One region of the Marinobacter sp. CA1 genome, then DNA from elsewhere that is predicted to be linked to it. Evidence: predicted binding sites of a transcription regulator. Region 1 holds the regulator's gene; each other region holds the start of a gene.

What was found. Region 1 encodes FliA, which starts transcription of late flagellar genes. Its sites were predicted from a motif close to CTAAAGTTTNNNNNNNNNNNGCCGNTAA; they were not measured.
Region 2: a site for FliA is predicted at 1,552-1,579, ahead of J2887_RS00725 (methyl-accepting chemotaxis protein). Genes of this name have one in related genera too.
Region 3: a site for FliA is predicted at 2,015-2,042, ahead of J2887_RS13485 (flagellar protein MotY). Genes of this name have one in related genera too.

What each region holds. Positions count from the first base shown of each region.
Region 1 is NZ_CP071785.1:1,751,084-1,754,364, reverse strand. It holds gene J2887_RS08110 (chemotaxis protein CheA) at 1-79, opposite strand, end outside; gene J2887_RS08105 (protein phosphatase CheZ) at 93-896, opposite strand; gene cheY (chemotaxis response regulator CheY) at 915-1,298, opposite strand; gene J2887_RS08095 (RNA polymerase sigma factor FliA) at 1,530-2,276, opposite strand; gene J2887_RS08090 (MinD/ParA family protein) at 2,307-3,119, opposite strand; gene flhF (flagellar biosynthesis protein FlhF) at 3,215-3,281, opposite strand, start outside.
Region 2 is NZ_CP071785.1:156,951-160,231, forward strand. It holds gene J2887_RS00715 (TonB-dependent siderophore receptor) at 1-1,140, shown strand, start outside; gene J2887_RS00720 (DUF3565 domain-containing protein) at 1,179-1,388, shown strand; gene J2887_RS00725 (methyl-accepting chemotaxis protein) at 1,714-3,281, shown strand, end outside.
Region 3 is NZ_CP071785.1:2,956,645-2,959,925, forward strand. It holds gene J2887_RS13480 (histone deacetylase family protein) at 93-1,019, shown strand; gene J2887_RS13485 (flagellar protein MotY) at 1,066-1,974, opposite strand; gene pyrC (dihydroorotase) at 2,234-3,274, shown strand.

The sequences.
Region 1 (3,281 bases):
GCTCAGACAGGTTTTCGAGGATTTCCCCGGCCTCTACCAGAAAATCCTGAAGGATCTCTTCATCTGCATCGAATGCCATGCATTACCCTCACTTAGAAACCGAGACTGGACAGCAGGTCATCAACATCGTCCTGCCCCGACACCACATCCGAGCGGTCTGCAGCGTTGATTTGGGGACCATGTCCCTGATCCGCGGCTTTCTCATCCGGCTCTGCCGGCTCCGCCTCGGAAAGGTCATGGACAGTACCGGTGATCTGGTCCACATGACTGGCCATCACCACCAGACTCAGCAGGTGGTCTTCCACCTCTTTCACCAGGCCGGTCACTTTCTGGATTACCTGACCGGTGAGATCCTGGAAGTCCTGTGCCAGCAGAATCTCGGACAGACTGCCGTAGATGCTGTCGGCTTCGTCGGTCAGACTGACGAAGAAGTTATCGATCCGACCATACAGTTCGCGGAACTCGGCTGGTTCCATCTCGCGACGCCGCAGGCGCTGCCAGTCGTCTCGCAACGAGGCCGCCTGTTCTTTCAGCGCCATCGCCTTGGGCATGGTGTCTTCGACCAGGTCCATGGTGCGGTTGGCGGCCTTGGAGGTCATCTGCACCACGTATTCCAGCCGGTCGGAAGCGTCTGTCATCTTGGACAGGGCTTCCTGCTGTTCGGCATTGCGGGGATCGATCTGGAAGTTGCGAATGGCTTCGTGAAGGCTGCGGGTCAGTCGTCCGACTTCCCGATAAAGGCTCTGGTCGCGAACTTCATTCAGCTCGTTGATCAGGCCCATGGCGCGGGCGTAATCGCCGGCATTGACCTGTTCCACCAGCTCTGCGGCCTGAGTCCGAAGCTTTTCGATTACTTCCGGGTCGAGGCCCTTCTCGTCATCGTTGTTATTGCTCATAGGAGCGCGTCCGACCCGTCACTGAATTCGTTCAAAGATTTTTTCGATCTTTTCCTTGAGCACCGCTGCGGTGAATGGCTTCACCACATACCCATTCACGCCGGCCTGGGCCGCCGCGACGATCTGGTCACGCTTGGCTTCGGCGGTAACCATCAGCACTGGCAGGGTTTTGAGGTTATCGTCAGCACGCACTTCCTTGAGCAGCTCGATGCCGGTCATGCCGGGCATGTTCCAGTCGGTCACCAAGAAGTCGTACTTGCCACTCTTGAGCATCGGCAACGCGGTGTTGCCGTCATCGGCCTCGTCCGTATTGGTGAACCCGAGATCACGCAGCAGGTTCTTGATGATCCGTCGCATCGTGGAGAAGTCGTCCACGATGAGGATTTTCATGTTTTTGTCCAATGGGACCTCCAGTTAATAACACCCGGAATTCGTGGGGCCGGCAGCCGTGACCCCTCAGGATTTCGGCCTCCCGACTAAATTCTAGCAGGCTGTCGGGATTACACCCTGTATTGTGTTGTCTTTCACCGACTTGTAAAGCATCTGTTACCAAATTCTACACAGATTGTCGGGTTATTCGGCACCGGCCATGATCAGTATCAATCCCGCCGCAGATGGCCACTGGCAAGGGATCTAGTGTCCCGCGTCAGCTTTCTGCCAGTCCGACAGACGGGCCCGCAGCCGCATCGCCGCCTGACTGTGAATCTGGCTGACCCGGCTTTCGCTTACGCCCAGGACCGCACCAATTTCCTTCAGGTTCAGCTCTTCCTGGTAGTAAAGACTCAGCACCAGCTTTTCTCGCTCCGGCAGCTCTTCGATGGCACCCGCCAGGCTGTGGCGGAAGGCATCCGAGGTGATGCCCTGCAGCGGATTGTCAGAACCGTCTGACTCCTCTATCGGCACCTCACCGGATTCATTGAGTTCATCGAGACTGAAAAGTCGCCCGCTGCTGGCGTCGTTGAGGCAGGCGTGGTAGTCGGCCAGACTCATATCGAGCTCGGCTGCCACTTCCACGTCCTGCGCTTCCCGGCCTTCGCGGGACTCCACCGCCTTGATGGCTTCGGCGACACGTCGGGCGTTGCGATGAACCGAACGTGGCACCCAGTCGCCCTTGCGTATTTCATCAACGATGGCGCCACGAATTCGGATGCCGGCGTAGGTTTCAAACGATGCGCCCTTGGTGGACTGGTACTTCTGGGCAGCTTCCAGCAGGCCGATCATGCCCGCCTGCATCAGGTCATCCAGTTGCACGGAATCTGGCAACCGGGCCAGCAGGTGAAGCGCGATCTTCTTGACCAACGGGGCATGTCGCTCAACCAGTTGATGGGCCTGCCCGGCGCCGGTGCGATGGTATAATCCCAGGTTCTTCGCCAATGTCATGTAACCAGCTTACCAGTGACGGTGGATAAATCAGACCTCAACGAGCCGTTCGACAAAAAACTCCAGGTGCCCGCGGGGAGAGGACGGCAGTGGCCAATTGTCCACCTGCTCGGCCAGCGCCTTGATGGCCAGGGAGGCCTTGGCTCGGGGATAGGCATCAAGCACGGCCCGCTGTCTCTGCACGGCTTTTTTAACGGCTTCGTCGTAGGGCACTATTCCCGTGTATTGTAGCGCGACATCGAGGAAACGTTCGGTTACCCGGGCGAGTTTTCCGAACAGGTGTCGCCCTTCCTGCTCATTGCGAACCTGGTTGGCCAGGATGCGGAAGCGGTTGATGCCGTAATCGCGGTTCATCAGTTTGATCAGGGCGTAGGCATCGGTGATCGACGTAGGCTCGTCACAGACTACCAGCAGCAGCTCTTGGGAGGCCCTCAGGAAGCTCACCACCGACTCGGAAATGCCGGCTGCGGTGTCGACGATGAGCACGTCGATCTGGTCCCCCAGCTCACTGAACGCATTGATCAGGCCGGCATGCTCCAGCGGTGACAGTTGGGTCATCTTCTGGGTACCGGAGGATGCCGGCACGATCTTGATGCCGCCTGGGCCATCTACCAAGACATCGCGGAGATCGCACTCACCATTCAACACGTCGGACAGATTGTTGTTGGCGGTAATACCCAGCAAAACGTCGATGTTGGCAAGCCCCAGATCGGCATCCAGCAAAACCACCCGGCGCCCCTTCTGGGCCAACGCGATGCCAAGGTTCACCGAGACATTGCTCTTGCCGACGCCGCCCTTGCCACCTGTAACCGCGATCACCTGAACCGGATGTGATTTGCTCATATTGTGTCTTGTCTCTTGCCCATCAGTGTCCGGCACCCACGGATGCCGATGACTGGTTTACTTGAATACTGACTACGGTCGACGCCGGCAACGGCTCAGGCGCCCTCGGCCACCACCGTATCCCGCTGTACCTGCTTGAGCCGTTCCACACCCTGGCGGACC
Region 2 (3,281 bases), 1.6 Mb from region 1:
CGTCTGGACGTAGACCTGCAAAGCACCTACGCGCTGATGGTGAACCCGGAAAACGATCGTGAAGCGGTGCGGGGACTTGTCTACCGTGACGGCCGCACCCGCAGCTGGACCGTGGACTCACGCCTGGTGGGCCGGTTCTACAGCGAGCGGACCGAGAACACCCTGTTGCTGGGCATTGACTACCAGAACCTTGGTACCAACGGCCAAGAGGCCGATCCGTTCCCGTTTGGGGCGCCGCTGGACATGTTTGATCCGGTTTACGGCAACTTCACCCCGGTGGCGGATGCCGATCTGCTGACCCGCGACATCGACAAACAGCAGACCGGTCTCTACCTGCAGAACCAGCTGCGCCTGGATGACCGCTGGGTGGTGCTCGCCGGTGCCCGTTACGACCACGCCGAAACCGACAACCTCAATGCCAGCAGTGGCGCGATGCAGCGCTCTGATGACGAGGCGGTATCGCTGTCCGGTGGTCTGATGTACCTGGCAGACAACGGTCTGTCGCCGTACCTGAGCTACACCGAGTCGTTCCAGCCGCTGACCCGCACTGACGACGATGGCCGGCTCTACGATCCCCGCGAAGGCAAGCAATTAGAGGTGGGCCTCAAGTACGCTCCCCGTGGCTTTGACGGTTACCTGACGGCGGCGGCGTTCGATCTGGAGGAGGAAAACTCCCTGGTGACGGCTCCCGGCGGTTTCCAGGTTCAGGAAGGCGAGCGTCGTTCCCGAGGTTTTGAGCTGGAAGGGGTGGGGTACCTGACCGATCAGCTGCAGGCGACGCTGGCGTATGCCTACACCGACACCGAGCGCAAGAACAAGGCTTCCGGTGACGAGAGTCGGGCCGCACTGATTCCCCGCCACCTAGCGTCCGCCTGGCTGGACTACCAGTTCCAGGGCCCGCTTGACGGTCTCAAACTGGGCGGTGGGGTGCGCTACGTCGGTGAGAGTGTCGATGGCGACACCGAGGTACCGTCCTACACTCTGATGGACCTGATGGCCAGCTACGCCATTACCCCGCAATGGCTGGCCCAGCTCAACGTCAACAACGTGGCGGACAAGGAGTACGTTGCCAGTTGCGACTACTGGTGTTACTACGGTGAGTCCCGCAGCATCATCGGCAGCCTGAGCTACCGCTGGTAAGCTTGCGGCAGCAACCGATGAGCTGAGGGAGTGACGACGTGCTGCAGCCGATGACCGCATTCCACCGGGATCAGGAAGGCCACTGGGTGGCTGAGCTGGCCTGCGGCCACAATCAGCACGTCCGTCACGATCCTCCCTGGATCAACCGGCCCTGGGTGACCACCGGGGCCGGACGCCAGGCCCGCCTGGGCCAGTGTCTCGACTGCCTGAAATGCGATCGCCACGAACCTGCTGACCGGTCCGCCTGAGGCCCGTGCCCGCCCGCCACCAGACATCTCCGTTGTAGCAAAAATTGCGACAGGTCAATAACCTGCGATTCTCCTGCCAATGCTTTGGTATCAATTTGTTCCCCGTTTTCAGGGCCATTTCCGGACAGATCGAGACAAAAAACCGTTTTGTTTCAGTTGCCTGCTAACGTTTCGCTGAGGGTCGCCCGTGTGGCGTCTGGCGCGAGCGTATTTTTCCGTTACAAACAATAACATCCGTCAAGGATGGGCTATGCATAATGTCGATAAAACAAAAGACTAGGGGCGCGGCTGATGCGCTCCCGGATTCCCGCGTGGAGAGACATTGATGCACTATCTGAACAGACTGCGTATTCGTTCACGTTTGCTGCTGGCGGTTATCGTGCCGGTGCTGATCACCGCCATGGCCGTGGCCTGGATCTCCGTCAGTCAGGTCCGTAGCAACGGTGAGGCGGAACTGGCTCGGCTCGAGCAGAACCTGCTGGATGCCCGCAAGGAAGGCCTGCGGGGCCTGATCACCTCAGCCCGGGAGCTGATTGAAGAGGTCAAGAACCGCCCCGGTCTCAGTATCGAGGAAGCCAAGCTGGAGGCCCGTGCCCGCCTCCGTTCGATGACCTACGAAAACGGCAACTACGTCTACGCCTACCGCATCAGCGACCAGTACAACCTGGCCTTCCGTCCCGATCCATCGAAAGAAGGGCCGAGCAACAACCCCAAGGTCCGGGAAATGGCCCAGACCCTGATCGCCAGCGCCCGTAACGGCGACGGCTTCTACAGCTACGACTGGCCCAACCCCACCAGTGGCGAGATCGAGCCCAAGGTGTCCTACACCATCCTGATTGATGACTGGGGCTGGATGGTGGGCACCGGTGTCTACGTCACCAACATTGACCGGGTGGTGGCTGCTGCCGCCGAGAAAGTGGATGAACAGGTGGCCGCGGCGCTGACCAACGTGGTCATCGCCACCCTGGTGGTGGTGGTGATTTCGCTGTTGCTGGGGGCCTTTGTCGGCCGCAGCGTGACCACGCCGCTGAACCGGGTGATCGAGATCATGCGGGAAATTGCCGAGGGCGATGGTGATCTGCGCCAGCGCCTGCCGGATGAGGGGGACGATGAGCTGGCCGAGCTGGGCCGGCGATTCAACGCCTTCGTGGTGAAAATCCAGAACACCGTGCAGCAGGTCGGTGCCACCACCGATCAGCTGGCCTCCGCCGCCGAGGAGCTCAGCCGGGTGGCCCAGGAAACCCGCCAGTCGGTGCAGGAGCAGGGCTCGGAAACCGACCAGATCGCCTCTGCCATCAACCAGATGGCCGCCACCATCCAGCAGATCTCCGGCAACGCCAACGAGGTGGAGAGTTCGGCCTCCGACGCCGACCGGCTGGCCCGCGAGGGTGGTGAAACCATCACCAACGCCCAGGGCTCGGTCAACGAGCTGTCACGGGAGATCGAGCTCAGTGCCGGCAATATCGATGCCTTGGCGAAGAAATCCGACGACATCCAGCAGGTGCTGGACGTGATCCACGCGGTCACCGAACAGACTAACCTGCTGGCCCTGAACGCGGCCATCGAGGCGGCCCGGGCCGGCGAACACGGCCGCGGTTTCTCGGTGGTGGCTGATGAGGTTCGGCAACTGGCCAAACGCAGTGCCGAATCGGCGGATCAGATCCGTGAGATGATCGATGGCTTTGTCACCGAGTCCCGGGCGGCGGTGGAACGCATGCGCCGGTCTGAAAAACGCTCCGGCGAGACCGTGGAGCGGATTGATCATGCCGCCACAGCCCTGCGTACCATCGAGAACTCGGTCGGCCATATTCACGATCAGGTAACCCAGATCGCCGCCGCTTCGGAAGAACAGAGCCAGGTGGCCGAGGAGATCAACCAGAACGTGATCCGCAT
Region 3 (3,281 bases), 1.2 Mb from region 1:
GCGACGACCGATTACGACCAAAGAAACAGAGCAGGCTATCGATATCCTTGATAACATGAGATAAACAAAACCGCCGGCAAGCCGGGACAAACATGACCACAGCCTTCTTCTCACACGACGATTGCGCCAAACACAACATGGGAGCGGAGCACCCAGAGTGTCCTGAGCGGCTTTCGGCGATCATCAGTTATCTCGGTGACACCGAGCTGATGGGTACCCTGGATTGGATCAAACCCGAAGAAATCACCCGCGACCAGTTGCTGTCCGTGCATCCTGATCGCTACGTCCAACAGCTCGACATGATGCAACCGACACACGGCCGCATCTTCACCGATCCGGACACCGCGATGATGCCCGATACCCTGCGCGCTGCCCGGCTGGCCGCCGGCGCCAATGTGCAGGCGGTGGACATGGTGATGAGCGGACAGGTCACCAACGCCTTTGTCTGCGCCCGGCCCCCCGGTCATCACGCGGAACGCTCCAAGTCGATGGGGTTCTGTTTCTACAACAACATCGCCCTGGCGGCGATGCGGGCTCTCAACTTCCATGGCCTGGAACGGGTTGCCATCGTCGACTTTGATGTCCATCAGGGCAATGGCACGGTCGACATTGTCCAGGGCGATGAGCGCATCCTGATGTGCTCCAGTTTCCAGCACCCCTTCTACCCTCACTCCCACGTTTACCGGCAGGCCGACAACATCATCAACACCCCGATTGAGGCGAACACTTCAGCGGTGGAGTACCGTAAGCGGGTGGAAGCCGACTGGCTGCATCGGTTGCAGGACTTTCGCCCCCAACTGGTGCTGGTATCGGCGGGGTTTGATGGCCACCGGCTGGACCCGATGGCCGAACTGAACCTGGAAGCGGAAGACTACCGCTGGCTCACCGACCTGCTCACCAGCGTCGCAGCGGATCACGCCAATGATCGCCTGGTGTCGACGCTGGAAGGTGGCTACCACCTCAAAGGTCTGGCTGAAAGCGTAGCCGCCCACCTGGAAGGTCTGGCCAGCATTCGCTAGCGCCGCAGCCCTTCCAGTACACCGACATCAATTCGAGGACCGGCGATCAGCCGTTGCTGGGGCTACCGCCGTAACCGTTGGCCTGCTGCAACTCAGGCCGGTCGCCCTGACGCTGCAAGCGGATGGTGGTGCGGCGGTTTTCAGACAGTCGTGACCCCGCCGGGAAGCGGTCGCCGTGGGCACGGGAGGTAATCATGTCCTCGGGCACACCGCGGGCCTTGAGGTATTCCACCACCACCTCGGCGCGTTCTTCCGACAACGCCCGGTTGTGGATACGACGACCGGTGTGGTCGGTGTGACCATCTACAAAAATCCGCTCGACCGTGGGATCGGCCTGGATATAGATGGCAATGTTATCAAGCAGGGTGCGATCAGCCTGGGACAGTCGGGCACTGTCCACCGCAAACGGAATTCGCGAGCGCTTGATCTGGTCATAGTTGACCGGCAGCAGCCCGCCCGCACAGCGGCGATAGCCATCGTACTGGTTGGCAAAATTGATGTTGGACACCCGTACCCGAACCGGGTCCGGACCATACCAAGCCTCACGGGTGACCGTGGGTGCCATACCCCGCAACAGTCCCTGAACCAGCTGCATGGTGTGGCGAGGCCCCAGCGACAGCGGCCGCTCACTCTCCTCCACCTTCACCCGGGCGACTGGCATTGGCCGCGCGCCCGGTCGCCAGGACGGCGCTTCCACCGACACCGAGGCCAGTCCCGGCTTCATCATCGGCAGCTGCGGTTCCAGGTAGAAACGCAGGGATTCGCCGGCACGATGCTGGAAGATGGCCTTGCCATAGCCCGGCACATCGTGGCTCAGGGTGCAGTCAAAGACCGACTCCGACAGATACCATTGGCTGTTCTCGATGCCGGCGCCAAAGCTGCCCGCCGATACATTTCCCGACACCCCAAGGGCGGTCAGGGCAATGGCTGCTGTGATGGTGGAAATCCTGAGCATGGTCGTATCCGCTGGATGCCTGTCCGTTGTCCTTGTACTCGTATCGGCTGCTGACCCGCGTTCTTTAGCCATCCATCACCAGGATTTTGAATAATGTCTCAAGGAGTACGTGGCAGTGGAATCCCAGGTTGAGCAAGGCGCCTCCGGTCTGTTCTGGTATACTCCCGCCCACGAAGTAATCAACACACATGGGCATCGATACCCACGGCTCCATCCGCCAGGCCTGGCGGAAAGGCGCCCTGCGACCAGGACACCGGACATGACCAACACCCTCACCCTGACCCGTCCCGACGACTGGCACCTGCACGTACGCGATGGCGACATCCTGAACGACGTGGTACCGGCAACGGCGCGCTGTTTTGGTCGAGCCATCATCATGCCCAATCTGGTACCGCCGGTGGTCAATGTCGAACAGGCGATGGCCTACCGGGATCGTATCCTTGCCGCCAGCCCGGGTGACAGTGGTTTCGATCCTCTGGTGACCCTGTACCTGACCGAGACCACCAGCGCCGAGGACATTCATGCCGCCCGGGCCGCCGGCATTGTGGCCGCCAAGCTCTACCCGGCCGGCGCCACCACCAATTCCGCCTCCGGGGTCACCGACATCCGCAACATCGACCCGGTGCTCGCCGCGATGGCGGACTGTGGCATGCTGCTGCTGGTGCACGGTGAAGTGACCGACGCCGAGATTGATATATTCGATCGCGAGAAGGTATTCCTCGACCGGGTACTGGCCCCCACCCTGGAGCGGTTCCCGAACCTGAAGGTGGTGCTGGAACACATCACCACCGCCGATTCCGCCGAGTTCGTACAGCAGCACAGCGGCGACAACCTGGCCGCCACGCTGACCCCCCAGCACCTGATGTACAACCGCAACCACATGCTGGTGGGAGGCATTCGCCCGCACCTGTACTGCCTGCCAATCCTTAAGCGCAATCGCCATCAGCAGGCACTGCGGGACGCGGTGGTCAGTGGCAGCCCGCGCTTCTTCCTGGGCACGGACTCCGCCCCCCACGCCCGTGACCGCAAAGAAGCAAGCTGCGGCTGCGCCGGTTGCTACTCCGCCTACGGCGCAATCGAGCTGTACGCCGATGTGTTCGAGGAGTTGGGCATCCTCAACCAGCTGGAAGCCTTTGCCAGCTTTAACGGCGCTGACTTCTACGGCCTGCCCCGCAACACCGATACCATCACCCTGGTGCGGGAACCCTGGAACATGCCGGAACGTCTGCCTCTGGCCGGAGGTGAGATCGTGCCACTGAAAGCCGGTGAGACCCTGAACTGGCGCCTGGCCGAGGCCTGAAGACGGG